Regions from separate parts of the Shewanella psychrotolerans genome, predicted to be linked through region 1. Evidence: predicted binding sites of a transcription regulator. Region 1 holds the regulator's gene; the other holds the start of a gene.
What was found. The regulator sigma-54, encoded in region 1, starts transcription at its own class of promoters, with help from an activator protein. The targets are predictions, from matches to a motif close to GTTGGCACGNNNNTNGNNT.
Positions count from the first base shown of each region.

Region 2: the regulator sigma-54 is predicted to act here: its motif matches at 8,157-8,175, upstream of K0I62_RS06045 (DUF3192 domain-containing protein).

Region 1 is NZ_CP080419.1:3,815,731-3,832,459, reverse strand. Features, by position in the region: gene K0I62_RS16880 (MBL fold metallo-hydrolase RNA specificity domain-containing protein) at 232-1,674, shown strand; gene K0I62_RS16875 (cation:proton antiporter) at 1,859-3,064, shown strand; gene K0I62_RS16870 (MFS transporter) at 3,163-4,332, opposite strand; gene K0I62_RS16865 (class I SAM-dependent rRNA methyltransferase) at 4,720-5,727, opposite strand; gene K0I62_RS16860 (esterase/lipase family protein) at 5,840-6,418, shown strand; gene mnmC2 (tRNA (5-methylaminomethyl-2-thiouridine)(34)-methyltransferase MnmC2) at 6,505-7,191, shown strand; gene K0I62_RS16850 (FG-GAP repeat domain-containing protein) at 7,304-8,842, shown strand; gene mgtE (magnesium transporter) at 9,115-10,482, opposite strand; gene K0I62_RS16840 (HPr family phosphocarrier protein) at 10,607-10,879, opposite strand; gene rapZ (RNase adapter RapZ) at 10,869-11,723, opposite strand; gene ptsN (PTS IIA-like nitrogen regulatory protein PtsN) at 11,720-12,163, opposite strand; gene hpf (ribosome hibernation promoting factor) at 12,166-12,453, opposite strand; gene K0I62_RS16820 (RNA polymerase factor sigma-54) at 12,484-13,977, opposite strand; gene lptB (LPS export ABC transporter ATP-binding protein) at 14,108-14,839, opposite strand; gene lptA (lipopolysaccharide transport periplasmic protein LptA) at 14,836-15,378, opposite strand; gene lptC (LPS export ABC transporter periplasmic protein LptC) at 15,365-15,922, opposite strand; gene kdsC (3-deoxy-manno-octulosonate-8-phosphatase KdsC) at 15,919-16,470, opposite strand; gene K0I62_RS16795 (KpsF/GutQ family sugar-phosphate isomerase) at 16,473-16,729, opposite strand, start outside.
Region 2 is NZ_CP080419.1:1,337,268-1,353,996, reverse strand. Features, by position in the region: gene K0I62_RS06090 (PTS transporter subunit EIIC) at 1-643, opposite strand, end outside; gene K0I62_RS06085 (flavodoxin) at 595-1,059, opposite strand; gene truC (tRNA pseudouridine(65) synthase TruC) at 2,131-2,961, opposite strand; gene K0I62_RS06070 (YqcC family protein) at 2,948-3,268, opposite strand; gene K0I62_RS06065 (DUF3549 family protein) at 3,414-4,427, shown strand; gene K0I62_RS06060 (DUF3301 domain-containing protein) at 4,424-4,813, shown strand; gene K0I62_RS06055 (GNAT family N-acetyltransferase) at 6,549-7,199, opposite strand; gene K0I62_RS06050 (DUF2789 domain-containing protein) at 7,338-7,568, shown strand; gene K0I62_RS06045 (DUF3192 domain-containing protein) at 7,746-8,117, opposite strand; gene K0I62_RS06040 (hypothetical protein) at 8,265-8,600, shown strand; gene K0I62_RS06035 (Zn-ribbon-containing protein) at 8,600-9,373, shown strand; gene syd (SecY-interacting protein) at 9,421-10,086, opposite strand; gene queF (NADPH-dependent 7-cyano-7-deazaguanine reductase QueF) at 10,147-11,004, shown strand; gene K0I62_RS19325 (4'-phosphopantetheinyl transferase family protein) at 11,040-11,894, opposite strand; gene K0I62_RS06015 (RidA family protein) at 12,112-12,465, opposite strand; gene K0I62_RS06010 (protein tyrosine phosphatase family protein) at 12,637-13,215, shown strand; gene K0I62_RS06005 (PA4780 family RIO1-like protein kinase) at 13,487-14,341, shown strand; gene K0I62_RS06000 (GGDEF domain-containing protein) at 14,410-15,708, opposite strand; gene fusA (elongation factor G) at 15,882-16,729, opposite strand, start outside.

The sequences.
Region 1 (16,729 bases):
TTAATTTTGATGTTTTTCTGCTTAATTAGCCAGCAATTGAAGAGCTTGTCTTTTAACTCTTAAACCTAGTAAGTTTTTATTTTAAATGCAGTTCTCATCCATCACATACAATTCACCGAACTATACTTTGATTTAGCATAAATCATATATTTAGATGAAACCTATGATCATATTGCTAACCTGTTTTATCACCAAATTTTGCCTAACGATTAGATGAGGATGATAAGTATGATGACGCTTACATTTTTAGGAGCCACTCAGGAGGTGACCGGGTCCTGTCATCTGCTTAATATCGATGGGCGGCAGGTGTTGCTCGATTGCGGCATGATCCAAGGAGGTAAACTTGATGCTATGCGAAATCATGAGCCGTTTCCTTTCGATGCGGCGCAGATCCATGCTGTCGTATTAAGCCATGCTCATATTGATCATTCTGGTCGTTTACCGCTACTGATTAAATCGGGTTTTACGGGACCGATTTTTAGTCACAAAGCCACGGTAGAGCTGTGTGCGGTAATGCTTAAAGATGCGGCTATGCTGCAATTTCGCGATGCAGAGCGCACCAATAAAAAGCGCATTAAAAACGATCTTGAACCTATCGAACCACTATTTACCGAGGAGGATGTCGACGCGGTAATGCAGCAGTTTGTTGCACTCGATTATGGCCAACATACTCAAGTGCTCCCCAATCTAACCGTGTGCCTCTCTGATGCTGGACATATTCTGGGTTCGGCGATTGTTGAATTATGGATAGGGCCAAAGGATCAGCGTAAAAAGCTGGTTTTTAGTGGTGATTTGGGCCGAGCTGGCATGCCAATACTCGATGATCCCACCTTGATAGAAGAGGCCGACTTGGTGTTGATGGAAAGTACTTATGGTGACAGGCTCCACAGAAGCTGGGATGAGACATTAGCTGAGTTGAAAGCTATTTTTGCCACAACCATCAAGCAAAGCAGAGGTAATATTCTATTACCAGCGTTTTCAGTGGGGCGGGCTCAAGAGCTGCTTTACCTGTTTCATCTGTACGCTAAAGAATGGGATCTTGGGCGGTGGAGGATCTGTTTAGATAGCCCGATGGCAATTAAAGCGACCCAAGTTTATGTTGGCAATTACAATTTGATGGATGAAGACTTTAAACGTTTTACTCGTCTATCCCCAGGCCAACACCCTTTACTCTCCAACGTTGATTTTATTGATACGACCGATGAGTCAATGGCGCTTAACCATATTCATGCAGGGCTTATTATTATCGCTGGCAGTGGAATGTGTAATGGAGGCCGAATTCGTTGTCATTTGGCGCATAATCTCGCCAACCCGCTATCGGATGTCATTATTTGTGGATATCAAGCCATCGGAACTCCTGGGCGCTTGTTAGTCGATGGTGCTGAAAGTTTGACGATACATGGAGAGAGTATTCCTGTGAATGCCAAGCTCCATACAATAGGCGGGCTCTCGGCACATGCCGATCAAGCTGAGTTACTTAACTGGTATCGTCATTTTAACAATACGCCGCCAGTAGTGTTGGTACACGGTGAGGTTGAGGCGCAAAAAGGCCTACTCAAAAAGTTACAAGAGGGTGACGAAGCCTCTTCTGTCCATGGGGAGATTGCCGAGTTTGGTGACTGCCTCGACTTAACAACATTACCGCAGCTAACTTGGATTGCACAAAAATCTTAGGTGCGTGTCTTAAGTGATGATTCGGTTTCGTTGACCTTGTGACAAATTAGTCTGTTGTGGATTCAGCGGATTATTGCCTGCCTCACTAGAGAAGAGTGACGGACTGGTAATATTAATAGATTAAATTTGATAAGTTCGATAAGTTGGTTTTGGTATTGGTCTCAAAGCAAAGGATTCGAGAAGTATGGATGAGCATATTGTTATATTAGTCATTGCCTTAATCGTGTTGTTGTATGGCTATATTTCAAAATGGCTCGCACGTTTTAATATCTCTGGGCCAATGATGTTTACCGGGCTGGGATTGTTATTATCACCACTTGGATTACACATCACTCAAGTTCAGATCGATGCTGAGTTTGTGACCATTCTAGTCGAAATAGCCCTCGTTTTCGTGCTGTTTAGTGATGCGGCTTTACTCGATCTAAAGTTGCTTAAACAGTCGTGGAAATTACCTGCTCGACTGCTGTTTATTGGGTTACCACTTACCGTGGTCGCTGGCACTTTTGTGGCGCAGCAATTTTTCCCCGATCAGCCTTTGACCTACCTGATATTGCTAGCATTACTATTAACCCCAACTGACGCCGCGTTAGGGAAAGCAGTGGTATCGGACCCTAAAGTGCCTAAAATTATACGCTCGACGATTAACGTCGAAAGCGGTCTAAATGACGGCATCATCTTTCCGGTCTTGTTGACCGTTGTCGCTTTGATTGGGAGTGGTGTAGAACATGCCCAAGGACATGGATGGATAGGTTATGTCGCCGAGCAGATTATTTTCGGCGCTTTGGTCGGCGGTGCGGTGGGATATTTAGGAACCCGCTTGCAATTAGCCTGTTCGAAACGTGATTGGATGGTAGAAAGTTACCAAAACCTGATCCCTATCGCATTGGCGATATTAGCCTACTATTTGGCGGAAGATTTCTCGGGTAATGGTTTTATCGCGGCATTTTTTGCTGGTCTTTATGCTGGAAATACCAGTGAAAAGACCCGCAGTCACATTGAAGACTTCGCCGAGAGTCAGGGGGAGTTACTTGTATTGATTAGTTTCTTTATTTTCGGCTTGGCGTTTGTACCTAATACGCTGCCCTTTGTTACGGTCGAGGTGGTGCTTTATGCGCTGTTTAGCCTAACCTTATTACGAATGATCCCTGTGATGATCTCGCTTATCGGCGCGAAATTGGATATCGCGACTATGGCATTTATCGCTTGGTTTGGTCCTCGTGGTATTGCTTCAATCCTTTATGTGCTAATTGTCGCTAATGACATGGGGACTATTAAGGGATTTGAAACGCTTTACGCCGTAGTCACCGTGACGGTACTGATGAGTATTGTTGCTCATGGCCTGTCGGCACAGCCTTTGGCAAATTGGTACGGCAAACGACATAAAGAGTAGTTGCTAACTCCAATGCTGCTTAGTTTTTGTAAAACGCACCGATATTCAGCGCGTTTGGGTTTTGCTAGGCCGCTCGTATCTTAGTTCGAGAATCGCTGTTATCCAGCAACAGGGGTTTGGCCTGCTGATATTCGTTCACTACTTTTAATAAGCATATAGATGCTGGTGGTTAACAGGCATCCCCCGAGATAGAAGATAATGTTATCACTTGCATCTGATAACTTTACCGCCAGTATTGGGCCTAATACCGAGCCAATACTGTAGCTTAACAACATTAGCTCAGTAGCCGATACAATTTTGGCTGCTGGTAGCAGATCACAGGCTAGGGTGATCGCGATAGGATAAAGGGCGAAACTACACGCGCCTAATAAGAGATAACTTAACGCCATCATATTAAAGCTACTGCTTTTTAATATCCCCAATACGCTTAGGGTGCCGAGTAGACAGAACATTGCCATCAATAAGCTTTTACTCATCCGTGTCGATAAATAACTGACTAATGGCTGTACTAGCATGCCGCCAATAATAATGCAGGCCATCAATAGTCCGGTTTGGTCTGCATAATCTGCTTGTGAGGCAATATAGACAGGCATTAATCCGTAAATTGGACCAAGTAATAGTCCAGATACCAAACAGCCCAAAATCGCGGGACGACTTAATGTTTTGAGCTCTTTTAACGCTAGTTTTTGCTGCTGTTGTCTTTCTGGTTGACCTGAGGTGATTAACAGTGGCGCTAAGATAGCGAGTCCAAGTAGCGATATCGCAAATAGGTAAGGCGTTGTCCCTTCGGTACCTAGAGGGCCAATGGCAAGTTGTCCGCATGCACTTCCGCCGTAAAGCGCCATCATATATAGGCCTAAGCGTTTCGCTCTCGCTTTTGGGGTGTCGGCCATTAATAGCCATGATTCAACAACCACAAAAACACCCGCCACAGCAATGCCCGCTATAAATCGAGCCACGAGCCAGATTGATGCCGTGGGGACGACAAGCATAGTCGCAACACTCAATATTAAGAGGCAAAGAAATAGGATGAAAGCGATTCGATGGCCTGTTTTAGCCACGATTCGTTCTATAGTGGTTGCGCCTATCAGTAGACCGAGGTAGAAAACACTGGCAAGCCAAGGAACTAGTGCACTATCTAGCTTAAAGTTGGCGAGTGACAATGGGATCAAGCTCATCAAAAAACCTGAAGCAATAGCAAAAAATGACAGTCCAATAACGGGTGCTGCAGGATTGTTCAATTTGCAATTAGTTGGGGATGTATCCACCGAGTATTCCAACTTAAATGTAACAAATAGCAGTTTGATATGAGTTCTGATGGCTGTCTGCTGTTTGTTGTAGTTTTACTGGGCGGCGAATGTAAATGGGCGCAAAGATTAAGTAAAGCATTTTTCGGTATTTGTACAAATATTGTTTAATTATGCCATGTATCGCACGTTTTTTATTCATTGTAGGGGTGGGTAATCGGTATTTTATAATGAGTTCTTCAAAGAGAATTTAAGACAACATTTATTGCTATATTGATGTTGGTAGCCATAAAATCTATAGATAGTTAGGTTTTATGGCTGCTTGGTATTGTTGAGTGCTCTTACTGATTAAAAGTGGGTGTTTAATCGTGGATAAACCGTCGGGCTTGGTTGATCTAGAATTTGTGGCTAAGCCAGTGCAATGGCCACGATTTTTAACGGATGCTTGCCATCAAAAGAGGGGAAGTCTGGATGGCAGTCTAGCCATTGATACTGGGTTACACTGCGACCTTGCTTTTCAACACAGCGCACTAAGGCATCAAACCAAGCTTGTCTGTCGACTTTAGCGACATTGTTACAGCAGACAATTGTGCCGCCTTTTTTGGTTGCTAACATGGCAGGCTTAAATAGACTCTGATAATCATTGATCAAATCCACCGTGCCGAATGGACTTTTAGCAAACCTAGGTGGGTCGAGAAACACTAAATCAAACTGGGTTGGACTGAGTTTTGGATAATTAGGTAACTTTTGATTGCGACGACCGCCAACCTTCATACCTGCTAGTTGACGCATCGCCGGAAACGCATCGCTTTGTACAAACTCACACACACTTTCGACTTGGTTTAATTCGGCATTTTTTCTGCCTGCCGCTAAAGCGAAAGAGGAAAAATCGACATTGGTGACTTTGGTTGCGCCACCAACAGCGGCTGCGGTGCCGATGCCACAAGTATAAGAGAATAGATTAAGTACCGATTTTCCTTTGCTATTAGCTTTGACATATTCTCTACCTATACGCATATCGAGAAATAACAGCGGATCTTGCCCCTCATGGCGCAATTTGCTGCAGAACTGGATACCATTTTCATGTATGACTTGTTCAGATGTGGCAAAAGCCTCTACTGTTTTATCTAGGGGATTGAGAATACGAGAGTTCTTATTCGATCTATCGTTATATATCACGCAAAGCTCATCGAGTTTATTAAGAATGAGGCTAATTTCGCTAAGTTCTTCGGCAGTTAAAGATTGATGAAAGGTTTGGATAAGCCATGCATTACCATAGCGGTCAATATTGAGGCCATTGACGCCTTCGACCGTGCCATGAAATACGCGATAGCAATCTGTATTATTGGCTTTAGCGTCAGCGATTAACTGGCTACGTTGAGCTAATGCCTTGGCTAATAATGCATTAAGCGACATGGCTGGAGTGTCCGTATTGATATGAGATGGGAGTAAGGGCGCAATCATAACAAATATCATTTGTCTGTTGGTGAAATTCTTAGTGACACATCAAATTTAAGGGAAGACTGAGATGAAGTTGGTACTGATACACGGAATATTTAACACGGGCCATGTGATGGGATGGATGCGTAAGCGTTTTGAACAGCAAGGATATGAGTGTATTGCTCCATCAATCGCCCCTTTTGATGGTCGTCATGGGATAGAGTATGCTGCTGCCCAACTTAAATTGGCGATAGAAACCCAGTTTGGTCATGAAAGCCCAATTGTGTTGATCGGATTTAGTATGGGCGGCGTAGTTGCGCGCTATTATCTGCAATGTCTTGGCGGTGCGAGTCGAACCAAGGCGTTGTTTTCTATCTCATCGCCTCATCGAGGGAGTTATTTAGCCTATCTACCTTATCCATCTAAGGCGATGCGCCAACTTCGGCCTAACAGTCAGCTATTGCAGCGGCTCGATCTTGAGCAAGACTCTCTGAGAGATGTTGCGCTTTACTCTTATCGTACTCCAATGGATTTCACCATAGTGCCGAGTCGAAGTTCTCACTGGGACGTGGCGAACAATAAGGTTTTTATGGTGCCATTACACCTATCGATGATTTTTAGCAGGCGAATTGTGAATGAGATTTTAGCGCTAATACCTAAAGGTTGATGTCAGGTAGGGCTATGTTTATGATCGATGGAATTATGCCTAATTGCCTAAATATTATTTGTTTGCATTCTATTGAGTTAGTCTAGATGAATCATATCCATGTCCAGATGACAAAAGATGGTACTCATACCCTGATGAGTAGCCTGTTTGATGATAGCTATCATGCCCATAATGGCGCGATGAGTGAATCAGAATACGTTTATATTGAATCGGGTTTTAAGTCATTATCCACTGATTTTGCAAGGGTGAGTATTTTGGAGTTGGGGTTTGGATCGGGTATGAATGCGATCTTAACCTTAAAACATGCACTTGCTCAAACGGGCAAGATAGTGAAACCGATTCGGTTTGTCAGCGTCGAGGCCTATCCCGTTGCCAATGAAGTGATCAAGCAACTTAACTATAAACAACATTTTAGTGCAGAACTAGCAGCGCTATTTGATGATTTGCATCAAGCGCCTTGGAATTGTGATGTTGAAATTATTCCTGGATTTGTTTTGCATAAGGTACACGGCAAGCTCGCGGATTATCGTGCGCCAGAGCAGACGATTAACCTGATTTACTATGATGGCTTTGCCCCAAGCAAACAGCCAGAACTCTGGACTCAAGACAACTTTGACCGCCTTTATCCTATGATGATGCCAGACGGGATGCTCGTCAGTTATTGCGCCAATGGTCAGTTTAAGCGCAATTTAAAGACGGCAGGTTTTAAGGTGAGACCGCATCCAGGTGCTTTGGGGCGACGTGAGATGACCAGAGCTTGGAAGCCCTGCTAACTCGTCATTGGCTATTTTGTTTGTAACAAGCGGTTAACTTATCTTTCCTTTTGCGCTGAAGTCGTTAGATTAGAGCTATCACGATTTAGGTTAATAAGGATGTTGTTACAATATGAGAAATGCCAAAATAGGCTTGGGAACTATTCTCAGTTCACTGCTATTGCTCCTATCTTCATCGGCAATAGGTGCATCAATTAACAGCCAGTTGTCGCTATTTTCCCAGACGATTGAAACAGGATTCCGACTCACTCATCCTGTTTTATCCGTCAATCTATTTGGTGATACTACTAAAGAACTGGTCACTATGGGCGTCGATGATAATCAACAGAAATGGTTGGCTATCTATGGTTTTGATGCCGATACAGCCCAATATCGCCAGCGATTTAAGCATTCGTTACCGCTGGAGCTATTTGCTTTCGATATTACGCCAGCCGATGATGAGCAGCCTCAAGGATTACAATCACTCTATTTCCTTTCCAGCGAACAACTGCTCAAATTAGATGTGAGTGGTGAGCAGTTGGCGTTCAAGGCATTGACAAGGATAAGCCCACTGATTATGACATCTCGGCCAGATTTCATCTCTCGGGGAAGTTTTGTTCATGACTTAAACAAAGATGGCTTAGATGACTTTATTATCAGCAGCTTGAACCAAGCAGAGCTACTGATCCAACAAGCTGACACTTCACTGCTCAGCCAGTTTTTACCGATAAAACCCCAAGTATTACTGTATAGAGATGGTGCTCGATATATTGAAGCAAACCTCTATTTTGCTGATCTTAATCTTGACGGTAGAAACGATATTGTCAAAGTTGCCGAGGGGGAACTTGAGCTGTATGCCCAGCGCCCTGATGGGACTTTTTCTACCATTGCAAAATATCAGCCTGTGAGTCTCGCGATAAGTGGTCTCGATTGGTGGAACAAACGTGATGCTTATGGTGAGGCATTCGATCAGAGTGATTTGGTTTATCGTAAGGTGGAGCTGCTTAAGGATATTAATAATGACGGCTTGGTTGATATGGTGGTTCGCTATACCAAGAGTTCTGGTGTACTGGATCGGGTCAATGATTACGAGCTGTATCTCGGGGAGCAAAAGGCTCAAGGGATCGTCTTTGGCAAGCAACCGAGTAATGTCATTCGAGCCGATGGTACCTTGACCGGATTTGAGCTGGTGGATATTGATGATGACAAGATTGACGAAGTATTGGTGTCCGGTTTTGATATCGGATTATCGCAAATTATTGGCGCGCTAGTGTCTGGCAGCATAGATCAGGATGTGTACATCTTTAAGATGAACGCTAATGGAAAGTTTCCCAAAAAGGCCAATATAAGCAAGGATGTTGAGCTGAGTTTTAGTCTCACCTCAGGTCAAAGTGGCAGCCCGATCGTGAAGCTGGTTGATCTCGATGGTGATGGTTATCAAGATCTCTTGCTATCTGATGGTGAAGAGTCACTTCGATTATATCTTGGGCAAAATGATGGCGATCTGTTTAGCCGTAATAGTGAGACCTTAAAGGTTCGTCTGCCCAGTGATGGCGAGATGCTCAGCGGCGATGATCTTAATCATGATGGCAGAAGTGAACTAATCATTAACTATGGTCGCCAAGATAGTCTGTCATTGCAGAGTCAGTTCGTCGTCATTATGGCCAAATAGCTTGTTATACCAATCAGTATAAGAAAGTGATCATATCTTTATACTGATTGGTATTATTACTAAGCCGTTTATTGTGACGAAATCGTTTACTGCTGAGACTGGGATATTTCTTGGTTATTGCATAATGTTTTATGAGTTCGGCTGTGTGATTAGCTGATGGATATTAGTGGAGTGGTTTCCATTGCTAATTTGAGTGTCACAGCTTTGGTGTTGGTAAGCGGTTGTAGATCGGCAATGACTTGCTCAATTCAACCCTCTTGCCCGCAAATGATTTAGTGCAATAAAAATAATGTCGCCAGACCAAGAAAAGCAAACAGTCCAATAACATCGGTAACCGTTGTCAGTACCATTCCGCCAGCTAACGCAGGATCGATATTAAGTCTTTTTAGCAATAATGGTATGCAGGCGCCAGCAAGCCCCGCAACTGTCATATTAATCAGCATTGCTCCGCCGATAAGGCCGCCAAGCGCAACATCCCCTTTCCATAACCATACCGCAGCAAAGACCAGTATCGACCAAAGTAGACCGTTAAGAAAGCCGATAGCAAGCTCTTTTCCGATTAGCCAGCGTGAGTTACTTTGGCCTATTTGACCAAGAGCTATCCCTCGAATGACCAATGCTAAGGTTTGATTGCCCGCGACGCCGCCCATACTCGGTACGATAGTCATTAAAATTGCGATGGTGGCAAACTGCTCTAACGTCCCTTCAAACATGTTGCTTACCGATGCGGCTAGCAGCGCGGCAAATAGGTTGATGGTAAGCCACAATGAGCGCCTGAATGTACTCTTGAGTACGGGGCCAAAGGTATCAGTATCATCATCCATACCAGCCATACCCATCATTGAGTGTTCGGCATCTTCACGGATAACATCAACCACATCATCGATGGTTATACGACCAAGCAATCGATTAGTCTGTTCTTCCACGACGGGAGCCGATACCCAGTCGTGGCGTTCGAATAGCTGAGCGACCTCACTGTCATCCATAGCAACGGGAATGCCTTCAAGATCGTCATTCATGATGTCTCGTACCGATGCGTTGGGATCGCAGGTCAGTAAATCCGCAATTCTCACACCGCCAAGAAGGCTATCATGTTTATCGACCACATATAGGGTATCGGTGGCTTCCGGTAGCTCTCCGCGAATACGCAGATAGCGGAGAATGACATCGATATTAACGTCGGGTCTAAGGGTTACCGTGTCGGTATTCATTAGACTTCCGGCAGTATCTTCTGGATAAGAGAGTGCCTGTTCGACTCGAGACCTATCTTGTGACCTCATCGACTGAAGTACTTGATTGAATACACTGTCAGGTAAGCTACGCAGAATGTAGGCTAAATCGTCGGTATCCATCCGTTCGGCGGCTTTAGCAACGCGTTCAGGACTCATCTGGGTAATAAGGTGATCTTTTAGTTCTTCACCGAGTTCATCTAAAATTTCACCTGTATGGGCTTGGTCGATCAACTGCCAAAGCACCTGACGAGTACGTGGTGGTGAGGACTCCAAGATAAAGGCAATGTCAGACGCTGCCATGTCATGGAGCATATTACGCACGTGGACAAACATACCGCTATTAAGGGCTTTAGTAAGCCGATGCATACGCTGATCTGTGGTTTCACTATCTAATACTTCGATCGGCATGGGTCCCCCGAGAAATCAAAATGACTAAATCAGCTTTTTGGGTATGTAAGTTTATGATTATTATAGAACGGATCGCGCTACATATAGCGAAAAAAACCGTTAGGATATTCTAACGGCGGGCAGATTATACGGCTTCTTCGAATTTAGCGTCAATAAGTGCGCTGATGGCGTCGAGCGCCGCTTGGGCATCCTTACCTTCGCTGGTAATAGTGATGGTTTTTCCCATACCGGTTTCCAGCATGAGTAAGCCGAGTACGCTTGCGGCAGAGGCCTGCTTGTCTCCTTGAATCAAGGTGACTTGAGCATCAAACTGTGCCGCTAATACCGCCAGTTTTGTTGCTGCTCTTGCGTGTAGGCCGAGTTTATTGCAGATGGTTAACTGACGCTCAAGCTTCATGTTTCTTTAACTCTCTGTGGCGCGCTTGAACCTTGTGTTTACCTTTATTAAATAATTTAGCAAGTTGGTCGGTAACATAGACAGATCTATGCTGGCCTCCAGTACATCCAATAGCGATAGTGAGGTAGCTACGATTGTTACGTTCGAGGTGAGGTAACCAAGTTTCGATAAGATTTTCGATTTGCCAAATAAACTTGTTCACTAAAGGTTGCTGGCTTAAAAACTGCTGCACAGGCTCATCTAAGCCTGTTAGTGGTCTTAGCTCTTGTTCCCAGTGAGGATTGGGCAAAAAACGCACATCAAACATAAAATCGGCTTCAGTAGGCAGTCCATATTTAAAGCCAAATGACTCAAAGTTGATCACTAGCTCTTTATCAATGGTACCGAGTAAGATCTCTCTTACTTTGTCACTTAAATCATAGATATTGAGGTTTGAGGTATCGATATAATGGTCAACCACATTAGAGATTGGCTCGAGCATTTTGCCTTCAAGCTTAATTGCTTCTTTCAGTGAGACTTGAGCGCGCGAGAGTGGATGTAACCTGCGGGTTTCGCTATATCGCTTAAGCAGTACTTCATCTGACGAGTTAAGAAAAAAGCTCAATAGTTCGATATCTTTAGGAAGATTAGCTAATTGCTGATCCAATTTAAGATCTTGGGTTGGAATATTACGAACGTCGACGCTAATGGCGACCAAATCGTTACTGCCTTTGAGCTGGGCTAACAGCGACTCTATCATCTGTAATGGCAGATTGTCGACACAGTAGTACCCGAGATCCTCTAACACTCTTAGTGCTACTGATTTTCCCGATCCTGAGCGCCCGGATACTATGACTAACTTCATTGAGTGATCACCTGATATAGCTCTGCTTCATCTTGGGTTTTCCTTAGCTGTTTCATGATGGCTTTATCATTTAACTTCTCAGCCATAGCGGCTAATGTACTAAGGTGTTGCTCGCATTGATCTGCGGGCACGAGTAACGCAAATAAGATATCGACTGGCTGATTATCAATGGCATCAAATGCGATTGGTTCAGCACACTTTATCAGTACGGCGACGGGTTGATCTATGTTGGTTAGTCGCCCATGAGGAATCGCAATACCATTGCCTATACCTGTGCTGCCCATTTTTTCTCTCGCCAGAAGACTTTCAAATATCTCTTGAGAGGAAAGGGTGGGGTACTGGACAGCGGCTAAGTCGCTGATAAGTTCCAGTACCTTTTTCTTACTGCCCGGAGTGGCGCAGGTTGTGCACTCCGGCCGCAGGATGGTACTAAGTTCCATCGTTAATGTTTAGTTTGCTTCTCTTTGTGTTTAATAACCTGACGATCTAATTTATCGATCAGGGAGTCTATCGCGGCGTACATATCCGCGTGTTCCGATGTCGCGAAGACTTCTCCACCACGGAGATGTAACTTGGCTTCAACTTTTTGCATCAATTTTTCGACATTTAATATAACGTGGACATTATTGATCTGATCGAAATGTCGTTCAAGCTTTGTGAATTTCTCTTCAACATAGTTCCGTAGAGATTGGGTTATCTCAATGTGGTGCCCTGTAAGGTTTATTTGCATAAATTCACTCCTCCGGTTTCCAGTTGTTGATTACAAACTTTTACGTTGGTTCGATGGCGGTATTAATAATGCCTCTCGATATTTAGCAATTGTACGTCTCGCAACTTTTATGCCTTGCTCCGCCAAAAGTTGAGCCATTTTGCTGTCACTTAGTGGTTTCTTTTGGTTTTCCGCTGCGACGAGCTTTTTAATAAATGCCCGTATTGCAGTAGAAGAGCACTCACCACCATCGTCGGTTCCCACATGGCTAGAGAAAAAGTATTTTAGTTCAAAAATGCCTCTCGGGGTGTGCATATATTTTTGCGTTGTTACTCGAGAGATAGTCGATTCATGCATTTCAACGGCTTCTGCAATGTCGTTTAGCACCATCGGCTTCATCGCTTCTTCGCCAAACTCAAAGAAGCCTTGCTGAAAATCAACAATACAGTTGGTGACTTTTAACAGGGTTTCGTTGCGGCTCTCCAAACTTTTCAAGAACCATTTCGCTTCTTGTAGGTGGCCCCTAATAAACTGTCCATCCGCCTGGCTCTTAGTGCTGCGAGCCATAGCGGCATAATGCTGATTTACATTAATTTTAGGCATACTATCGGGATTAAGCTCTACGACCCAGCGACCTTTTTTCTTCGTCACGGTGACATCTGGGATAACATACTCGTCGCGGCTGGCGGTGATTGCCAGTCCAGGACGCGGATTGAGCGTCTGGATCAGTGAGATCGCATCACGTAAATCGTCTTCTTTTAGCTTAGTTTTACGCATCAATAGGCGAAAATCTCTACCCGCGATAAGATCTAAATGTTCACTAATGAGCATTCTTGCATTAGCTATATGCGGTGTATCATCACTGTACTGCGCTAATTGAATGGTTAAGCATTCACTGAGATCTCGGGCGGCAACGCCAATAGGATCGAAATGCTGGACGCGTTTGAGTACCGCTTCGATCTCATCGAGTTCGATTTCTGGATCGCCCATGGCTTCAAGAATATCGTCGCAGGTTTGCGTGAGGTAACCGCGTTCGTCGATGGCATCTATAATGGCTGTAGCGATGGCTAAATCGTTATCTGAAAAGGGAGTGAGATTTTTTTGCCACTCGAGGTGTTCATACAAGCCTTCAGTCGTTTCCCCTTGAAAAGGCATATCATCGTCGCGCATCGCGCCTGAACTGGAGTTAGATGAGGCTGTGTATACCTCATCCCACGTGGTATCAACGGGGAGTTCATCAGGCATGGAATCTTGGGTGAGCGCGTCGGATGTTTCTAAGCCAGAATTGTCCTCGCTGGAGTCAACTTGCAGCTTATTATCGTAATCGACTTCGTAGGTTTCATTATTATCATTGCGCTCTTCTCGAGCGTCGCTATCGGCGCCCTCTTGCTCCTCATCTAACTCTAAAAGAGGGTTAGATTCTAATGCCTGCTGGATCTCTTGTTGCAGTTCCAATGACGACAATTGCAACAAACGAATCGCTTGTTGTAACTGGGGTGTCATGGTTAAATGCTGACCCATTTTGAGCTGAAGTGACGCTTTCATTGTACTGCTATTCCCTTGTTTCTAATTATAAAATGAGAAAGCTTTATTGGTAGCCTTAATTGGTTAAAGGCAAATATTAATTATGTACGGCATAGGAGGGATCTCCTATGCCGATCGCTTATAAGATTAACTATAGCTTGAATTGTTCACCTAAGTACACCGCTCGTACTTGCTGGTTGTCTAAGATTTCAGCAGGAGTTCCCTCGGCAATCAAATTGCCATGACTCACAATGTATGCTTTCTCACAAACATCGAGAGTTTCGCGCACATTATGGTCGGTGATTAATACACCTAGGCCGCGATTTTTCAGCTGCTCGATAATTTTCTTAATGTCGATAACTGATATAGGATCGACGCCAGCGAAGGGCTCATCGAGCAAAATAAACTTAGGGTTAGCGGCTAACGCTCTGGCAATTTCTACTCGGCGACGCTCGCCTCCCGATAGTGCCATGCCTTGGCTATCACGAATATGGGTGATGTGAAACTCTTCTAGCAGGTGTTCTAACTGCTCTTCACGTTGATCGTTGCTGAGTTCTCTTCGTGTTTGCAGTACGGCCATTATGTTGTCGTGTACCGAAAGCTTTCTAAAGATACTCGCTTCTTGTGGCAGGTAGCCAATCCCTTTGCGAGCTCGCAGATGCATAGGGTCTAAGGTGAGGTCGTCTTCATCGATAAAGATACGTCCTTTATCGCTCTGAACTAGACCCACAACCATATAAAACGTGGTCGTTTTTCCTGCTCCGTTGGGGCCGAGTAGCCCCACGATCTGTCCTGTTCTTACGGTTAAGCTTACATCTTGAACAACTGCGCGACTTTTATAGCTTTTAGCTAAATTAACCGCTTTTAATGTCATATCTGTCATTGCTTTTCCTGCTGCTTAGGTTGCTCTTCAGCGGGAGTTTTCGGGGTTTCTTGGTAATTTTCAGGTTGAATGATAGTGATCACTCGGTCGTTACCCGTGCTTTCGGCAATCAGTTGCTGTTGTTCAATATTGTAACGGATCTGGTCACCTGTCACTTGGCTGCCTTCTTGTTCGAGGGTGGCATTACCTATCAGTGTCAGGGTACGGCTGGATAGCTCGTAGCGGATCTCTTTGGCGCTGGCTGAAGCTGGCCGTCCATTTTCCATCACTTGAGTATATGTTGCTGGATCACCTGTCGCGACGAGAATTTTTCCGCTGCTGTTTTCTTTGCTAAATGCGCGTAACTCATCTGCTAGGATCTTTATTGAGCCTTGGGTTACTTCAACAGGGCCATTGAAGATAATCTGATTATTCTTAATATCGGCTTCTTGGCTAGCGGCAGAGATTTTAACCTCTTGCAGTAGATCATTGTCCTTGGCTGAGCTACCTAAGCTAACTAGGCTTAGCGTGCAAGCAAGAATAAGATTATTTAGTTTCATATGTTCCTTCTACCTGACTAGTCAGTCGTACATTTTGTGCATTCAGGTCTGCATGCAAACCTTGGCCAGTGATCAGAAAATCGTTGCCTGTAATTCGAATGGTGCGGTCTGATGTCATGATCATAGTATTAAGATCGAGCTCCAGATAGGTTGTTTCTATGGTTTGAACCGGTTCTTCTGGGCTAATAGCATCAATGATAACATTATTTTCTAGGGTTACTTGTCCGCTATTTTTATCTAAGGTACCTTTCGTTGAACGTAAGCGCCACTGGGCATCACCATTAGCGGGATAGACTAAGTAAATAGGATCTGAAAAATAGGTCATATTCCGGTCGGAATAATATTCCATGTGACTGGCTGATACGCGACTGTTGATATTGCCTTGCTCATTGTACTGGACGCTTTTCAAGTCGTTAACGATGTAATCTGGACGCTCGGAAGCATCGACAATCTGCTCGTTCGCGCTGCGTTTTGTCTGCACTTGCCAGTAGAGTATTAAGGCTGCGCCAAAGAACGCTATAATCGCCAGCGTGACTCTATTCATATACTCATTCCGTGTGCGGATTCAAACTTATCTTGGCTGAGTAAAATAAGATCCGTTAGCTCTCTAAGGGCGCCGTGGCCCCCTTTAATATTTGTGACCATATCGACGTGTTGTTGCACGTATGGGTGACCGTCTGCGACGCACACGGAAAGTCCCACTTGTTGCATCACTGGCAGATCAACCATGTCATCACCTATGTATGCGACTTGCTGTGGGGTGACTTGGTAGAGCTTTAGCAACTCTTGGTAAGGCACCATTTTATTGTCGATACCTTGATAGATATGGGTGATTCCCAGTGCGGTCATACGATCTTCTACAATGCGTGATTTACGCCCCGTGATAATCGCAACTGGAATATCACTGGTTAGCAAAGAGCGCACACCATAACCATCGCGAGTATGGAAAGTTTTAAGTTCATCGCCAGAATTGCTCATATACACTAGGCCGTCAGAAAACACGCCGTCGACATCGCAGATAAGCAGTTTAATCTGTTTTGCTTTTTGCCATATCGTATCGGTAATAGGGCCATAAAAACCTTGATGCGTCATGATTAAATCACTCCTGATTTGACCATATCGAGCATATTAAGTGCCCCGATAGGTTGTTGATGCTGATTGGTAATTATCAGGCCATTGATCTCTTTCTCATCCATGATCTTAAGGGCTTCTGCGGCTAAAATGCCATCGCTGACGGTCACACAACCATGGGTCATGACTTGGCTAATAGAAGTGGTTCTTAAGTTGACTTCTGCATCGATCACTCGGCGCAGATCGCCATCGGTAAAAATACCCACTAACAGACCGCGAT
Region 2 (16,729 bases), 1.9 Mb from region 1:
AAAGGGCAAATGCAAATGCAGGCTCTTGGTAAACGGCCCAGTTAGAGACTTGCTCAATCCAAATTGATAGCGGTGGCCAAACAAGTAAAAACAGATAAGCAAGCAAGATAGAGAGCGGCAACATAAGCAACGGGGCACTGCGATGCCCTTCAAAGAAAGAAAACACGGCTGGTAACCGAATTCGCTCACTTTGACTCACAGCAATACAGGTTATTACTCCTACTAATATGCCCCCAGCAATACCTGTATCTATAGTCTCGGCGCCTAGAATAGTTTGGGTTTGAATATGATGTATCTTGATCAATGCCGACAAACTTGAAAAGAAGACGCCGTAGCCAAAAACGGCACTAAAAGCCGCAATACCTTGATCACGACAAAACCCAATGGCCACCGTCACGGCAAACAACATCGGCATCATAGAAAAAATCAAGTTGCCGATGGTCAGCATCAGAATAGACGCGTTCTCTGAGATATACGGGACCGGATTGGTCGCTAAACCAATCATGACTCCTGCAGCGGGTAAAATAGCAATAGGAAGTAGCAGCGATTGACTTAATCGCTGCGCAAACTTAAACCACTGACTACTGAGTTGACCTAATCGGCCGGGCTTAGAGCGATGAGTTTGTTCCATTCTATTAACCATGCCTTAGCTTCAACTTCTGGCTCCATTGTTTCGCAAGCATCTATTTTTAACAATTCGCCGATCCTTTTCGCACCAAGTTCACTGAAGAGCTCATCGAATCTAATTCCTGCATTACAAAATGTCTCATAGCTAGAATCCCCCAACGCGATAACACCATACTCTAACTTAGGTAGATAGGGCGCCTCACTTCTAAGTGTTTCAAACCAAATGTTAATGTCATCGGGAATATCACCCTGCCCAGTAGTAGAGGTCACTATAAGTAATAATTCATCCTGCGGTGGAACAAAACCTGTTAGGGAGTCAGAGGTCATCAATGCCACTTTGCGACCTTCAGCAATTAGCTGCTCTTGCACCGTTTCCGCAACAAACTGCGCATTACCATAAACAGTTCCAAAAACTAGATTCACTTTTCTCATGTTTTACTTAGCCCTCCGCCCATTATTTACATATAATTTAAACATACTTTATTGAAAGCTTGATAGCTACACTAGGTTATTGAGTTTCAAGGATCAATTAGATGCGACATTCCAGCCGACAGAAACATCTAAAACATGTTCAGCGTAGTGCTCACATTCGACGTATGTGTTATTTCAGAACGGTTCATGCTTTAGAGCAAGACCTCTCCACCACAAAAAATATCAACAAGCAGTATATATCAGCGATAAAAGTGGCTAAATAGTCTTTAAGGGCTACTGAACTTTCGAGCTTATTATCTATTCAAATGCAATGATATCTGCGCAATGCTTGAGTAATGGTTATTGACACAGCACACTATGCCTATCGTTTTGGTGGATTGGTCAGATATGCGTGAAGGGCGCGAGTTCATTGCCCTTAGAGCCTCTATCGCCATTAAGGGACGTTCAATTACGCTCTATGAGCGAACGTTTCCCATGTGACCAATCTAACAATGGAGGCTATGCCGCCCAAGAAATTGGTCAATCTTTACCAAAAATGAATGCAGATAAAAGAGACTTTTAAGGACTTAAAACAGTCCATCTTACGGATTTGGTTTACGCCACAACCGAAGCCGTAATGCAGCAAGAATGGATACTCTGCTAATGATAGCCTTGCTGGTGCCATTGGCGTTTTGGTGGGTAGGATTCTTTGGTAAAGCACTGTAATTGCAACGACATTTTCAGGCTAATGTGCTATCGACAATGCGCACAGGGAAAGAGCAGATCCGACGGTGACACCGATACCCTATGTCAGTCGATGACCTACTCAATGCCGTTAGGAGGTTGGCAGAATTATCTCTCATTTACGGCTGTTGGGGGATGAATTATGAGGGGATCCTACAGCGCTGAGCGGTCACATCTTTATACTGATTGGCATAACTGACTTAAATAAAAGTTCAATAGCTCTTTATAAGATTAGGATAAATGGTAGGCCAAATGATGCTAATTAAATTGAATAGTTGTAGGGCGATAGCTTACTTAATATAAAACAGTGATTCGCCCTAGCAAAAATTGAGAAGCGCGATAGGATTGTCAGCAGATCAGTTGACTAGCATTTATATCTAACGCTTCATCCCCCCATCCAAACTCCCCGAATAAAGTATGCCATTCTTGCTCTAAGTCAGTTTCAACACTGATACGTAATCCAGTTCTAGGATGGTTAAAACTAAGTTTCTTCGCAATTAACCACAAACGATTAATACCAAATTGTTCTCTAATAAACCGATTCTGTTTACCATCGCCATGGGTCGTATCACCTATAATAGGATGACGTAGGTGCGCCATATGACGACGTAATTGATGTTTACGCCCTGTATGTGGCGTAAGCTTTACTAAGCAATAACGGCTAGTCGCATACCTTCCTGATGGATAGGGAATTTCGCAATTGAGCAACGGCTGATAACTTGTTTGCGCTTCCTGGGCCGCTTTATTCGGATCGACATGTTTATCGCCTAACTCATCAAACTCTTGCTTCAGCGGATAATCGAGTATATCTCCCTGTAAAATATTACCACGCACAATTGCAAGATACTGTTTTTCAACTTCTTTAGCTGCAAACTGCTCACACAGTACATTGGCCATCTCACCGCTTTTAGCAAACAATAATACCCCTGATGTAGGTCTATCTAATCGATGGACCGGAAATACATGACAACCCACTTTGTCCCGGGTCATTTGCATTGCAAAAAATCGCTCTCTCCTCGCAAGGTAACTGCGATGAACCAGCAGACCTGCGGGCTTATGAATAACCACAACATCTTCATCTTCAAACAGGATTTGAATTTCTGGCGCTTGTTCTTCAGCTAAGTCAATAGCTTGATTCTCATCAGCAAGCTGTTCATGCAATGCTTTATCTTGGTTCACTCAAACACTCATCTAATTGGTTAATAAGGGATATTAATCTGCACATCTCGGCACGATGATGCCACAGATGCTCAGCCATTGGTGCCAACGCTATGTTACTGGGTAGTGGAGCTCTCTGATCAATGATCACACTCATTTTGGGTATAAAAATAGATTGTAGCCAATGCTCAAACGGCATCGACTCACAGGCAAAAGGAGTGGTATCGGCTAAAGCTTCAACTGATGGAGGTTCATTCGCCCACAATCCCAAGGATTTTAACTCCAACTCAATTAACGCTAACTGTTTTTCAGTAAAAAGGTACAACATGACACTTTCCTGACATGAATATCGATGCAAAGTTGCGCGGGCTAATCGATATATCAGCTAATTTTCGGCAAATTATACCATCTCAATAGAGTTCTCCCTATAATAGCGCCCATTGAAATCTGTCTCTTATCCTAACGGTATCCTTATGACTGAAATCACCACTCTCACCCAATTTTTAACCACGGCAAACACCCAATTCGAAATCTATGATTTAGGACGGCGCGTACAACATATCGATAGGATAACATTTTCTCAAATAGAACAACTGACTACGCCCTATCCTTCACCAATCCAAGGTCATGCTCAATTTGCCGTAGTATTTTGGGATGCATCTGAACAGCATTATATCTGGTTCCTAAAGCTTCCTTTGGATGAAAGAGGCCTGTTATCTCCAGCGCCAAGAACCCAGTTTATTAGAATGGTATTAGAAGCGCTAGGCAGCGATCCCAGTCAACCTATGTCAGAAGCACAGCAAGACAGACTAGCCAATCACCCATTTGCCTTCAAACCTGCAGCAGAAAAACTGGCATTATTTAATGCCTTGGTCAGAAAACAGTTAGGTAAAGCAGCTTCACCACAATATGAATTTGCATACCAATATTTATCAGGACAACTGGAAAGTAATCGCTGGCAAGATGTTGGCCTTCAAGGTATTGCAGATATTTGTGCCAGAGCCGACGAGCTTGATCATAATGCCCATATCGAGCACGCATTCGACAACTGCGCAATTGAAGTTCAGATTGCACTATGCCAACAACTAGAACATTTATCGATCTCACCAGAATTAGCCGAACGTCTGTTGGAAAAGCTGTATGCTGCACCGAGCGAACACAAGCTCTATTTTATGCGCGCATTGGCGTCTCAACCACAGTACTCTAAAAAAGCTATCCAATATTTAGCTCAAATTAACACCTTAGATATTGAGGCGCTCATCACTATTGCTGGACGTAACTGGACAGCGCTAAAGGATGATCAAACTCGCACTCTTTACCTCGATGCATTAGCAAAACAAAATCAACACTTCTTTAACCAGATCTTTGCTGATATCGTAGCAATTCCAGCTATTAGAACCGAGTTACTTATAGAGCTCAGAAATCCTAATCGCAGTGCAGCCCTCTCTACCGCCATAGGCGGGCTTTTTAAGGTAACCAAAGCATGATGACAGATTTTTTATTGATTGCAGGGTTGGTGATCATCGTCGCCTTCTTCTGGCAGTTGCGACAAATGGCTGAGCTAAGCCGTGTTTTTGCCACTAGCGAGTGTAAAAAACAACGGGTTCAGCTATTAGCGATTGCCATGGAGTCTGCACGCCCCAGCATAGGAGGAACCAGTGGCCTGACATGGAAAGCGAAGTTTCTATTAGAATTTAGCACTGACGGCATCAATCAATATAAAGCATCTATTTGGATGCATGGCAAAAAAATCCAGAAAATTCAATGGCCAATTTTTCCTGAACCTGAATGGCTAGAAGCACCTGAGTCCACGGGGAAATTTGGTGGCGGCTGTGGCAGCCGAGGCGGCTGTAATAGCGGTGGTTGCAAATAGTTGTAGGGCTGTAAAGTAAGAATATAATTCCACTGAAATAGCTGATATAGAAAAAGCGCGGCTCAGTAAAGAGTCGCGCTTCCTATCTTTCCGCTAAGCTATCCTGCTATAACTGTGCTCCCTGCACCATCCTTGCGAAGATTATGCTCCATGCATCATCCCTGTTTCCATTTTTCCTTGTACCTAAGTACATTCCTTTGACTTGATAATCCTTTTACCAAGTTTGCTTCATCCATAAAGCATGTCCAAATTCTTCCCTGTGATTCCTTTCTATACACTCCGTGTATACCACCATCCTGGGCAGCAAAATGTCATCCTTGAAGATTTGGCCTTCCTTAGTCACCCAGTACTCATCCTGAGTACACTATCCTAGTAAGCTCCCTGTATGTTAACCATCCTAGTTAACATTTCAATCGTCCTGACTAATTTATCCTTAATCATTCATCCTTGAACATAATTAATTCTACTTTAAAGGCAACAACTTGATAGCATCATATCTACAAGTTTTATCTCTATATAACTTGGCTGATGAAGTTAAAGTTTATAACAACTTGTTTCAATAGAGTTTTATTTAATTATGCAGAGATATCAAACTTCATTACCGACTCATATCTCACGGTAATGTGAGAGATCTCTCACTCGCAGCCAATGCATTTACCTTAATGAGCCTACACACCGATAATGACCTTAGACTCACTTAAAAGGCAAAACAGCCCTATATTCGCTAGCTGCTTTACATGATGCTATGTGAGCTTGCTCATCGATTGCGCACTAAACGCCACGATTTTTACCGCATATAGTCTGTCTATTATTGGCAAATTTAGCGCCAGCAACGCCAGCCAGCTCTCTGGATAAGGGGTTTATGTATACATATTTCAAGACAGGACAACACAAAAGAAAAAGGCGCACTTAAAAGTGCGCCTTCATGTACTCTTTGTTAGCCTTCCTGCTATCGATATGCTCCTTGCTTCATCCTTAATGCTCTAGCATCCTGCCAGTCCAATCAATCCTTATAACATCCTAGTCAATCATCCATGCTCAGTAATCCACTTTACTGATATCCCAAATCCTTAAGGGCTTCACGCGTCATGCGTGGTATTCCATACCTTTTGCTTGAGCTTCAATCTATTTATTTACTTCCCTGACTGCAACAAAACCTGCTGCTAGAGTCAATCCTTACTCTGTCCATCACCCTTTAGATATATGACTATCCATAGTCACTAGCTAAGGTCAAACTCAAACCCAATCCATATCGTAAATCTATTATATGTGAACGCTAATAATAATAATGCCCCCAAACCAAACTACAGCAGAGCTGCTGAAGGTTTTGATTAACATAAAAAACTTTAAGAGCTTGTTATATATAAAAAATAACCTTAAAAACGATTAAACCTACATTGTAAAACAGTGCATAACTCACATCAATGTGAGAGATCTCTTACATTTAATCCAGCAATTTGTGAGATAGCTCATTATCAATGTGAATAATTGCATATTCATTTGGTCCGTGATCAAGAGCAATATGGAAGAGATAATACAAGCTTTGTTTAGCGACGTGACTCCTTCAACTTAACCCGCCATTTATCTCGGGCTCACCATTTACTTTGTTAAATAACCCAATTTATAGATTACTAGGCAGCCAATAAACAGTGCAGTGAAGAGTGTCACCATCGATTAGGTAAATTGATGTTGAGAAAGATATAAAGGATAAAAATCCCAAAAGTGATTACACTTTTTACTCACTATCACTACTCCGATAAAAAAGAAGTTCACCTTCGACACTTCCTATACTGAGCTTTTCAATTGCAGTAAATCCGAACTTTGAAAAGAGATGAGCGTGATTTTCTTGAGTAACATATACACCTATCCCATCAAGCTTAAGCTGTTCATCACACCAACTTGTCACCGCCCGAACTAAGCGACTCCCTAAGCCTTTATGTTGTTCAATGGGAGTCAGGGCAATAAACTGTAAAATACCACATTGTGTACTAGGAAGATGTTCCAATATCGAGGCTTCTTTTTTCATCAATGTTTGAGTTGAATGCCATCCTGTACTCATTAGCATTTTGAGACGCCAATGCCAATAACGAGCCTCTCCTAAAGGAACTTGTTGAGTAACAATGCATGCTAGGCCTATGAGTCGTTGATCATCAAACAAGCCAATGAGTGCCTGCTCTTCTCGCCACAATGTATGCAACTCTTCTCGAATTGCTCCTCTCAACTTCTGCTCATATTGTGCCTTGTCCCCGTTATTGAGGGCCGCGATGAAAAAGGGATCATCATGATATGCATTGTATAAAATTGAAGCGGCAACTCGTAGATCTTCAGCGGTTAAGTATACGGCTTTTAAGTTATCTTCTATGGTTTGTGGTGCCGTGGTATTCATCACAGGTTTCCTTGTTTGCGATCAACATTGTCCAATGTAACAAGGTTGTAATAAAGTGCAAACTTTAATCAGTTCGATAATTTTAAAAAAAAATAGCATACTTATTTGTATTCGGTGGTAAAAAACAAGGTGAAATTTATGGATATGAATCAACCAGACTTAACTTCCCTGTTCGATCAACTGGGACTACCCAGCAGTCAGCAAGATATAGAGACTTTTATTAGTCAACACCGTATCAAAGCATCCATTCATCTGATTGAAGCTGATTTTTGGAATGATGCGCAAAAGAACTTCCTCAAAGAAGCATTAAGTGACGATGCTTCATGGGCTGAAATCGTCGATCAGTTAGATGCTCAACTAAGGGATTAATACTGACTAAGCTTCAATACACTGTTATGTAAAACCAAATCCCGTAAGTGTTGAGTCTTTATACGACAAAGAAAAAGCAATGATATTCTGTTCAAAAAATATCATTGCTGATTCATCTACAAAAAAGGAAATCCAGCTAAATTCTGCATCTCTAAGCACATCGACATCGAAGTGGGATTACATGCTGTGATAGGCTTTTTCACCCCAACCAACGACTGCATTGTTTGCCAGTACAATCGGAGTGCACTCATCTTTAGTTGTTGTGCCATCACCTTTAGTCCGTTGAGTTCGGTAATACAAGACAGAAATCTCTTTATCTTGCTTGATGTAAGCTTCGTTAAAGTCTGCGGTCCCCATCAATGTCATCACTTGATCTCGGCTCATCCCTATACTTAATTTTGCTAAATTCGCACGATTCTGATCTTGTATTCGCTCCCAAGAATTAGCGTTATCCCAATTCCCCTCACCATCGCCAATATTTAAAACACAACCCGAGAGTGCAACGCTTGTGGCCCCTAAAAGCACCAAACTTAGTAATTTTGTTTTCACTTTAACTTCCTGTTTATCTATTATAACCAGACTCGTACAAAGCAAGGCATATGCCAAAAAACTAAGCTATTGATTTATAAAAATTAATCTCATCCTGAGTGTTTACCTAGTGTCAACATCGCTAAAATTTAAGGAATTTCACTACCTATGACTCCCATTGAACAGGTTCTCGCTGCGGCAAAAGCCATTGCCACTTCAGGAAAATCACCCAGCCTCGCACTGATAAAGTCAAAAGTGGGTAATAGCATTCCAATGCCACTTTTAGTACAAGGATTACAACGTTTTAAAGCGCTATCAAAAGCAGAAATTGAACTGTTAACCTTTGAAAATCAACAGCCCAACAGCGAAAAAATCGCTGAGAAGCAGGGTGTTTCGCTGGAAAACTTGCAACAACAAGTGCACACATTACAGCAACAGCAGCAAATATTAGTTGCTCGAATCGATGCGCTAGAAGCATCGCTAAAAAATAGAGATCGCCCTTAATGCATGTCGTAGAATTAAGATTTGAATGCTTTGACAACACGACAATTACGGCAGCAGAGCAAGCTATTAATGGTTTACTTGAAGCCTATCGCGCTAACGGCCAAGTGCTTGGCCGAGAATTTGCGGTCGCATTTAACGATGGTGAGTTTCGCGTACGTCTGCTGATGCCAGAAAAAAGCAGCCTCGCTAAGCGCTATAACAGCCCTTGGGTGGAACATGCACTGAGTCAATTGACCGAAGCAAAGTTGCTCCATCCCCGTGAAAAATATATTGGACAAGATATTAATTCTGAAGTGAGTAGTACAGAGACGCCTAGCTGGCAACTACTTTATACCAGTTACGTGCATATGTGCTCTCCACTGCGTAACGGTGATACCCTACAACCTATCCCTCTGTACCAAATCCCGGCAACATTTAATGGCGACCATAAACGCATCATAAAATGGCAGACAGAATGGCAAGCCTGCGATGAACTGCAAATGGCAGCGGCAACTAAAGCGGAATTTGCCGCATTAGAGGAACTAACGAGCTGTGTCAGCGACCTCTTCAGACGAGGATGGGATCTACGCGGACGAGTTGAGTATCTGACTAAGATCCCAACTTACTATTATCTATATCGAGTTGGCGGCGAAAGCTTTGCTACGGAAAAACAACGTGCCTGTCCTCGTTGCGGTAATACCCAGTGGCTTCTTGATGAACCGCTACTGGATATGTTTCACTTTAAGTGCGATAACTGCAGAATTGTGTCTAATATCTCTTGGGATCACTTATGATCCCAAGCGCATTGCATATCGCCTCATAAATACTTACACATAAAGGCTTACAGTTCGTTCTTGCCGCGTAAATTACGCCACATTATCTTTATTCGCTGCCAGATCCCAGGATGATCAAGTTCTGGCATCGTTTCTTCCATATTTTTTACTGGTGGACAGACTCTCGGTGTTAAAGCAGCGATAAACTCATTTAAGCTATTAGCTAACTTCTCGTGAGGCACTTGACCGGGGATCTCGATCCAAACGCTGCCGTCACTATTATCGACAACCAACATCTGATCGCTCTCATGAAGCACACCAATAAACCAAGTCGGACTTTGCTTGAGCTTTTGCTTCATCATCAGATGGCCAATCAAGTTTTGCTGCAAGTACTCAAAATCGTTCTGATTCCAAACTTGCAATAACTCTCCCTCACCCTTAGCTGAATCAAACATCAAAGGCGCGGCAAAATAATGACCATAGAAATCATTAATACAGGGATGTAATGTCATATCTAAAGCATGATTGATATTATCAAAACTCCCAGAGGTTTCGCGCCGAATCGGTTGCCATTGCAGGGCAAGATCATGATCGCTAACCTTGCCCTTGTCATCATCTATTAAGCAATCGGAACCCTCACCGTGAGGATAATATCTAGGCCGTTCACCTAACCTTTCCATATAGCTTTGGAGGTAAACCTCAAAAAAATTATCTAACGCAGGTAAAGAAGACACTTAGCAGCTACCCAAATTTTAAGTATAATATCCCTCTATTTTGACATGGAAAACAGATCGATGACACCAGTTCATGACCCATACAGCAATGCTCCAGCCTTAGCAGAATTAACCTTAGGTAAATCTACTGGTTATCAAGAGCATTATGATGCATCGCTATTACAAGGGGTACCGAGAAAGCTTAATCGTGATGCGATTAACTTAGACGCAGAACTTCCTTTCCATGGGGCTGATATTTGGACAGGATATGAGTTATCTTGGCTCAATGCTAAAGGGAAGCCTATGGTTGCAATCGCCGAGTTTTCCTTAGATGTCAACAGCCTAAATCTTATTGAATCGAAATCATTTAAGCTTTATTTAAATACTTTTAACCAAACTAAATTCGAATCAATCGAGCAAGTACAACAAACTTTAAGCAAGGATTTATCAGCTTGTGCACAGGGTGAAGTGCAGGTAAAAGTTATCGAGCCGAAACAGTTTAGCCATCAACGCGTTGTTGAACTCCCCGGTACCTGCATAGACGATTTAGATATCGAAGTCGATGATTACCATTTTACTAGCGATTATCTCATCGATAGCACTGATGACAAGGTCGTTGTCGCTGAAACTTTGACATCTAACCTACTAAAATCTAACTGCTTAATCACCTCTCAGCCAGATTGGGGTAGCGTAATGGTTCGCTATCAAGGTCCTAAAATAGATCGTGAAAAGTTACTGCGTTATTTAATCTCATTCCGTCAACATAATGAATTTCATGAGCAGTGTGTCGAGCGTATTTTCGTTGACCTCAAACAATTTTGCCATTGCGCTAAACTCACCGTTTATGCACGTTATACCCGTCGAGGCGGTTTAGATATCAACCCTTATCGTAGTGATTTCGAAAATCCACCCGAGAATCATCGTCTCGCTCGGCAGTAAGTTATAAACCTAAGCCCGCATTCAGCTGCGGGCTTTTACCACTTGTTAACTAATTGCTCAACGGTTACTTTATTTGCCACTATTTGCAACGACGCTTTAGATTCAACGCTTACCGCAAAGCGATACTCATCGTCCATATGGCCTAAAACCACTTTCCATTCATCGGCTTGCTTTTTACCCTTTTTATCATGTAAATGGAGCGATATATGGCGGTTTAGTTCTGCGAAAGGCTCGCCGTCCATCTTTATCCGCTCTGCATGGTTACTTTGTTGGTTTTGAGTCCTAAGGGTATTAAATGTAAAACTAAACGATTTAAGCGATAACGCTAACCCCAGTCCCTTCGCTTTAATATATGACTCTTTAAGTGCCCACAGATCGAAAAACCGCGCTCTCTGCTCCCTTTCAGGCAAAGCAAGCAGACTAAGGGTTTCATCATCGGTAAAATAATGATTCAAAATAGCGTAAATATTAGTGCTTGCTCGCAGCCGCTCAATATCTACACCCAGTTGCAGCTCCCGATCACTTTGAGTGATCGCCACCAGCAAATAATCACCGCTGTGACTAATATTAAATTGCAATGGATAGCGAGCAAAACAGGCCTCAGATAATACTGGCTTACCCTTTTCAAGGTAATCAAATTGCCATTCATTAGGATGTATGTTGCCTTCCGCCCCTTGTGCATAAAGTGACAAAACACCACGAAGATAACTTCTGACTAATAGTCCTTTAGCACGAGCATCTGGCTGTAAAAATCGGTCGGCTTTTGTTTCTTCATCAACGGGGAGCCAAGATCGTAATCCCTGGAGTTGCTGTTCACTAAGCTGCTGAGCGATCAATGGACAGAAATAGAGAGTGACAGGCAAGGAGTGAGACACGCAAGATGAAGCCATAGTTGAAATAATGCTCTAGAAATAGTGTGCTAAGTATAACGTTAAAGATAAATAAAAACTCTGCTTTAACAAGGCGTAACGCTTGAAACTAAGATGATATAAATATCGTCAAGACACTGACTCATTAATCATGCCATGAACCCTACTCAATAACGACTCGACAACTGGCCACGACAAATAACGATTGCAACAAGTTAAATATAAAATAAACATAGAACTAAATTGGATTAGTGGCCGCGACAAATGCAATTTCCACTAAATACTCAGGATCAGCCAGTTCAGCTTTAATACATGCACGACTTGGCGCACATCCTTGCGGTAACCATGCATCCCAAAGGGCATTAAAGGTGGCTAAATTTGCAAAGTCAGTAATATAAATCGTCGCAGACAGTAACCGAGAATGATCACTATTGAACGCAGCTAATGTGGCCTCTGCCTGCGTAAAAATTTGACTAACCTGCCCGGCCATATCTAACTCGGTGTCTGCTGCAATTTCGACAAAATGTGCAATACCATTGTAAACCGTGGCATCTGACCAGCGAGTCGTCGGATTAAGACGTTCAATTTTCATATTCTTTCCTCAAAAAGTATCCTCAAAAGAAGCTATTGTACTCGATTAGACTCTGTTGAATATCTTATAGCACTCATTGCCAAGTAAGACGCAATATGTAACGCTAAATCGCAACGGTAGCGATAGCTAAAGCGAACAATCAGCACAGAATAATAAGTCAAGGATATAAGCATGCCATCGCACATCTATTTAAGAAAACGATTAACGTCGTTTGTCACCAGCTTAACCATACTATTAGGCAGTGCTACATCTGCTCATGCAGCTATTACCCCAACATCCTTATCCAATATTAAGGCAATAAGATTTAATAGTGACACAGTGATCACCTCAGGGCTGCCAACCACGAATCAATTTGATGAATTAGAACAAGCTGGCGTCGATTTGGTGATAAACCTCATTCCAAATGACAACCCAAATGGACATAAAAATGAGGCTCAGCTTGTCGCTGATGCACAGATGCAATACGCGCATATTTCAGTAGACTGGCAACAACCCACCCTTGCAGATGTTGAGCAGTTTTTTACGATAATGGATGCCAATAAAGATAAGGATATTTTGGTTCATTGCGCTGCCAACTACCGCGCATCAGCATTCTATTATCTCTATGAAGCAACTAAATTAAATCATCCAGAAAATCAATCTATTACAATGTCACCTTGGGGAGACCTTGAAAGTAGCTTAACCGAATACCCACAATGGCAAAGCTTGATAGAAAAGGTTAAAAATAAATACCTAACTAGCACCGAATAGAAACTCCGCTTAACGAGTAATCAAAGCACGATTAGTTAATGTCAGCTTTGATTGTGTTAATTTAATTAGTAGTGATTTACGCTACGAAAATTCAAAGTCGTTTATCCTCGCGATATCAAGAGAAAATCAATATCAGTCATGAGTGACGATTAACATGTTTTAATAACATTAAACGCGTAAAAGTAGCTAGAACCACTTAAATTACCCCTAGTTCACGTTATTTAGTCTTCAAGAGGTACCATCCGGTCTTGAAGTAAGGTATAACGGCGCAATGAAAACGCCTAAACGCATACAACCACTGGTTGACGATGGTCTCGTCGATGAAGTGATTAGCCAATTAATGAGTGGTAAAGAAGCTACTGTCTACATCGTACGTTGTGGGACAGAGATCCGCTGCGCCAAAGTATACAAAGAAGCGACAAAACGAAGCTTCAAAAAGGCCGCGCAATATCAAGAAGGTAGAAAGAGCCGAAATAGTCGTCGTAGCCGAGCAATGGAAAAAGGTTCAAGCTACGGTCGCGAACAACAGGAGCAAGCTTGGCAAAATGCCGAGGTCGATGCGCTTTATAAATGTGCCGCGGCCGATATCAGAGTTCCCACCCCCTTTGGTTGTTTCGATGGCGTACTGTTAATGGAACTTATCACCGATGCTAACGGTGATGTGGCACCACGGCTCAATGACGTAATGTTAACCCCTGAGCAAGCGCTCGCCGATCACGAAGTGATGATGAGTTATATCACACGTATGTTGTGTGCCGGCATTGTCCATGGTGATCTGTCTGAATTTAACGTGTTACTCGACGATAATGGCCCGGTGATCATCGATCTCCCTCAAGCCGTCGATGCATCGGCTAACAATAATGCAAAAGCAATGCTCGAGCGTGATGTGAATAATATGACCCATTACTACTCACAATTTGCGCCAGCACTTGCGCAAACCAAATACGCTAAAGAGATGTGGGCGTTATACGAAAAAGCTAAACTCACCCCAAATACTAAGTTAACCGGTGAATTCATGGACGATACTCACAGTGCCGATGTCAATTCGGTACTAGAAGAGATCCAAGCAGCGCTCGAAGAGGAGCAAGAAAAACGCGAACGGATCAGTGAAGCCAACGAGCTATAACTCTATAAACATGAAGATAAGTGCCGTTTAGGCCCAACGAAGAATAATAAAGATGGCGCTTTGTTGGTTTACATGAATGGCGATGCCTCTCGCGCTGCACATTTCCCCTGATGTTTAACTTGATACATCGCATTATCAGCAGTGTGTATTAAGGCTTCAAAACTGTCCCCATGCTCAGGGTAATAGGCAATGCCGATACTGACGCTCACCACAACAGTCTCACGAGCACCATTAATCGTGATAGGTTGCTGAACCTTCGCCACCATCTCCTCTGCTATTCGACAAATTTCTTGGCGCTGATTGATACTATCGAGCCATACAACAAATTCATCACCACCAATACGCACCACTTGCCCTTTTCCCTGTGCGATAGCACTAAGTCGATTAGCTATATTGGTTAACACCTGATTGCCCGCTTCATGACCAAAGTTATCATTAACTTGCTTAAATCCGTCTAAATCAAGATATAACACAGCCAGTAACGACTGATTTTTCTTAGCGGTCTCAACCAATTCAGTTTCCTTAGCCAACAAATAGTGCAGCGATGGAATGCCGGTTACCGCATCATAGTGTGCCAATTGACGTAATTGCTCTTGAGCCTGCCGCGCTTGGTCAAGCGCTTCATGCAGGGGCGATACATCATATTCAGACATCAACAACAGAAAATCTCCTGTTAATGGATGGCGAGTGATACGCAAATCCAACGTATGTTTACGTATGCCAGCGGATGTCATCACCTTACAGGTCCACTGCCCACCTTGCTGCTCAATTGCGGTCTCTAGTACCTGCTTACCTTCATCCGGATCAAGAAAGCGACTAGAAAAGAAACTATGGTTGTCAGCGAAGTCTGTTCGAGAAAGATGTTTATAGGCTTCTGTCGCCGCAGGATTTTCAACTATCGGCTCACCCTCAAATGTAAAACTAGTCACTAACACACTGGTATAGCGCATCGCCTCCACCAGCAACAAATTCTCAGGTGTATCACCAAGATTAACCTCTTCATTCACATAGGCAATAATCGCACGGTGTTTATCAGGGCCAACCAACACAGCACGATGACGCATATAAAGTGTTTTGGGTTTACCATTTGGATAAGTGGTCCATGGATCAATAGTTAAACCGTTTTGAGCCGCCAACTCAAAGGTTTGTGCGGTGCGATCTTTCGCCCCTTGGGTATCCCCAGAGAGATCCTTATTGATAAGTTGTTCTAATTTATCCAGCCCCCAAAAAGCTAATGCGGCTGAGTTGCCCCACCACCAGCCATGTTTATCGAGATCAAAAATCCACACGACATCAGGGATGAGTTCATACAGCACTAATTCAGAATGATCCCGAATATGAATTAAATGAGAATAGTTTATCGTCATAAGATCAATCTTCATCCATCAAAAGTCATAAACACTACTAACAGTGCTCACAATAAAATAGAGTTCTATCTTTTGTTATAACACAAGTTTTATATCAAACTTAAACCTATAATAGATGAAAATAAAAGGAGAGCGACTGCTCTCCTTCTGCTCTATGTAACAAATATTACCTCTTACTCACGCTTGGCCTCTGCCATCAATTCCTGTTGTACGTTGTCTGGCACCACATTATAGCGACTAAACGTCATCGCAAACTGACCATCGCCACCAGTAAGTGATTTAAGTCTAGTGGAGTAATCATCCACTGTCGCTAAGGGCGCTTCGACCTCAACCTCTACCTTGCCATTCGCTTGCGCTTGAGTACCACAAATAATACCGCGATTAGCACTGATATCACCTGTAATATCCCCTACATGCTCTTGAGCAACGGTAACCGTCATCTCAACGATAGGTTCTAAGATCACTGCATGAGCTTGATGAACGGCATCTAAAAAGGCTTTCTTACCCGCCATCACGAAAGCGATCTCTTTTGAATCCACGCTATGATGCTTACCATCAAGCAATGACACCCTCACATCCTGCATCGGATAACCCGCCAAGGCGCCGCATCCCATAGCTTCCCTAACCCCCTTCTCCACCGCAGGAATATACTGACTGGGCACCGAACCGCCTACCACTTTACTCACAAATTCAAAACCCGTTCCCCGCGGCAATGGCTCGACCGTTAGCTCAACTTCACCAAATTGCCCCGAACCGCCCGACTGTTTCTTATGCCGATAGCGCGCAGTCGCCGCAGCGGTAATCGTTTCACGGTAAGCCACAGCAGGCACGTCGGTATCCATATCGACATTAAATAGATCGTGCGCTTTCTCAAGCGCAATCTGTAGATGAAGATCACCTTGGCCCTGCAAAATAGTTTGTCCTTCAGCTTCGTTTTTAGCTATGTGTAAACTGGGATCTTCCACTACCAACTTGTTCAGTACCTCTGCGATTTTCTGCTCGTCACCACGACGCTTAGCCG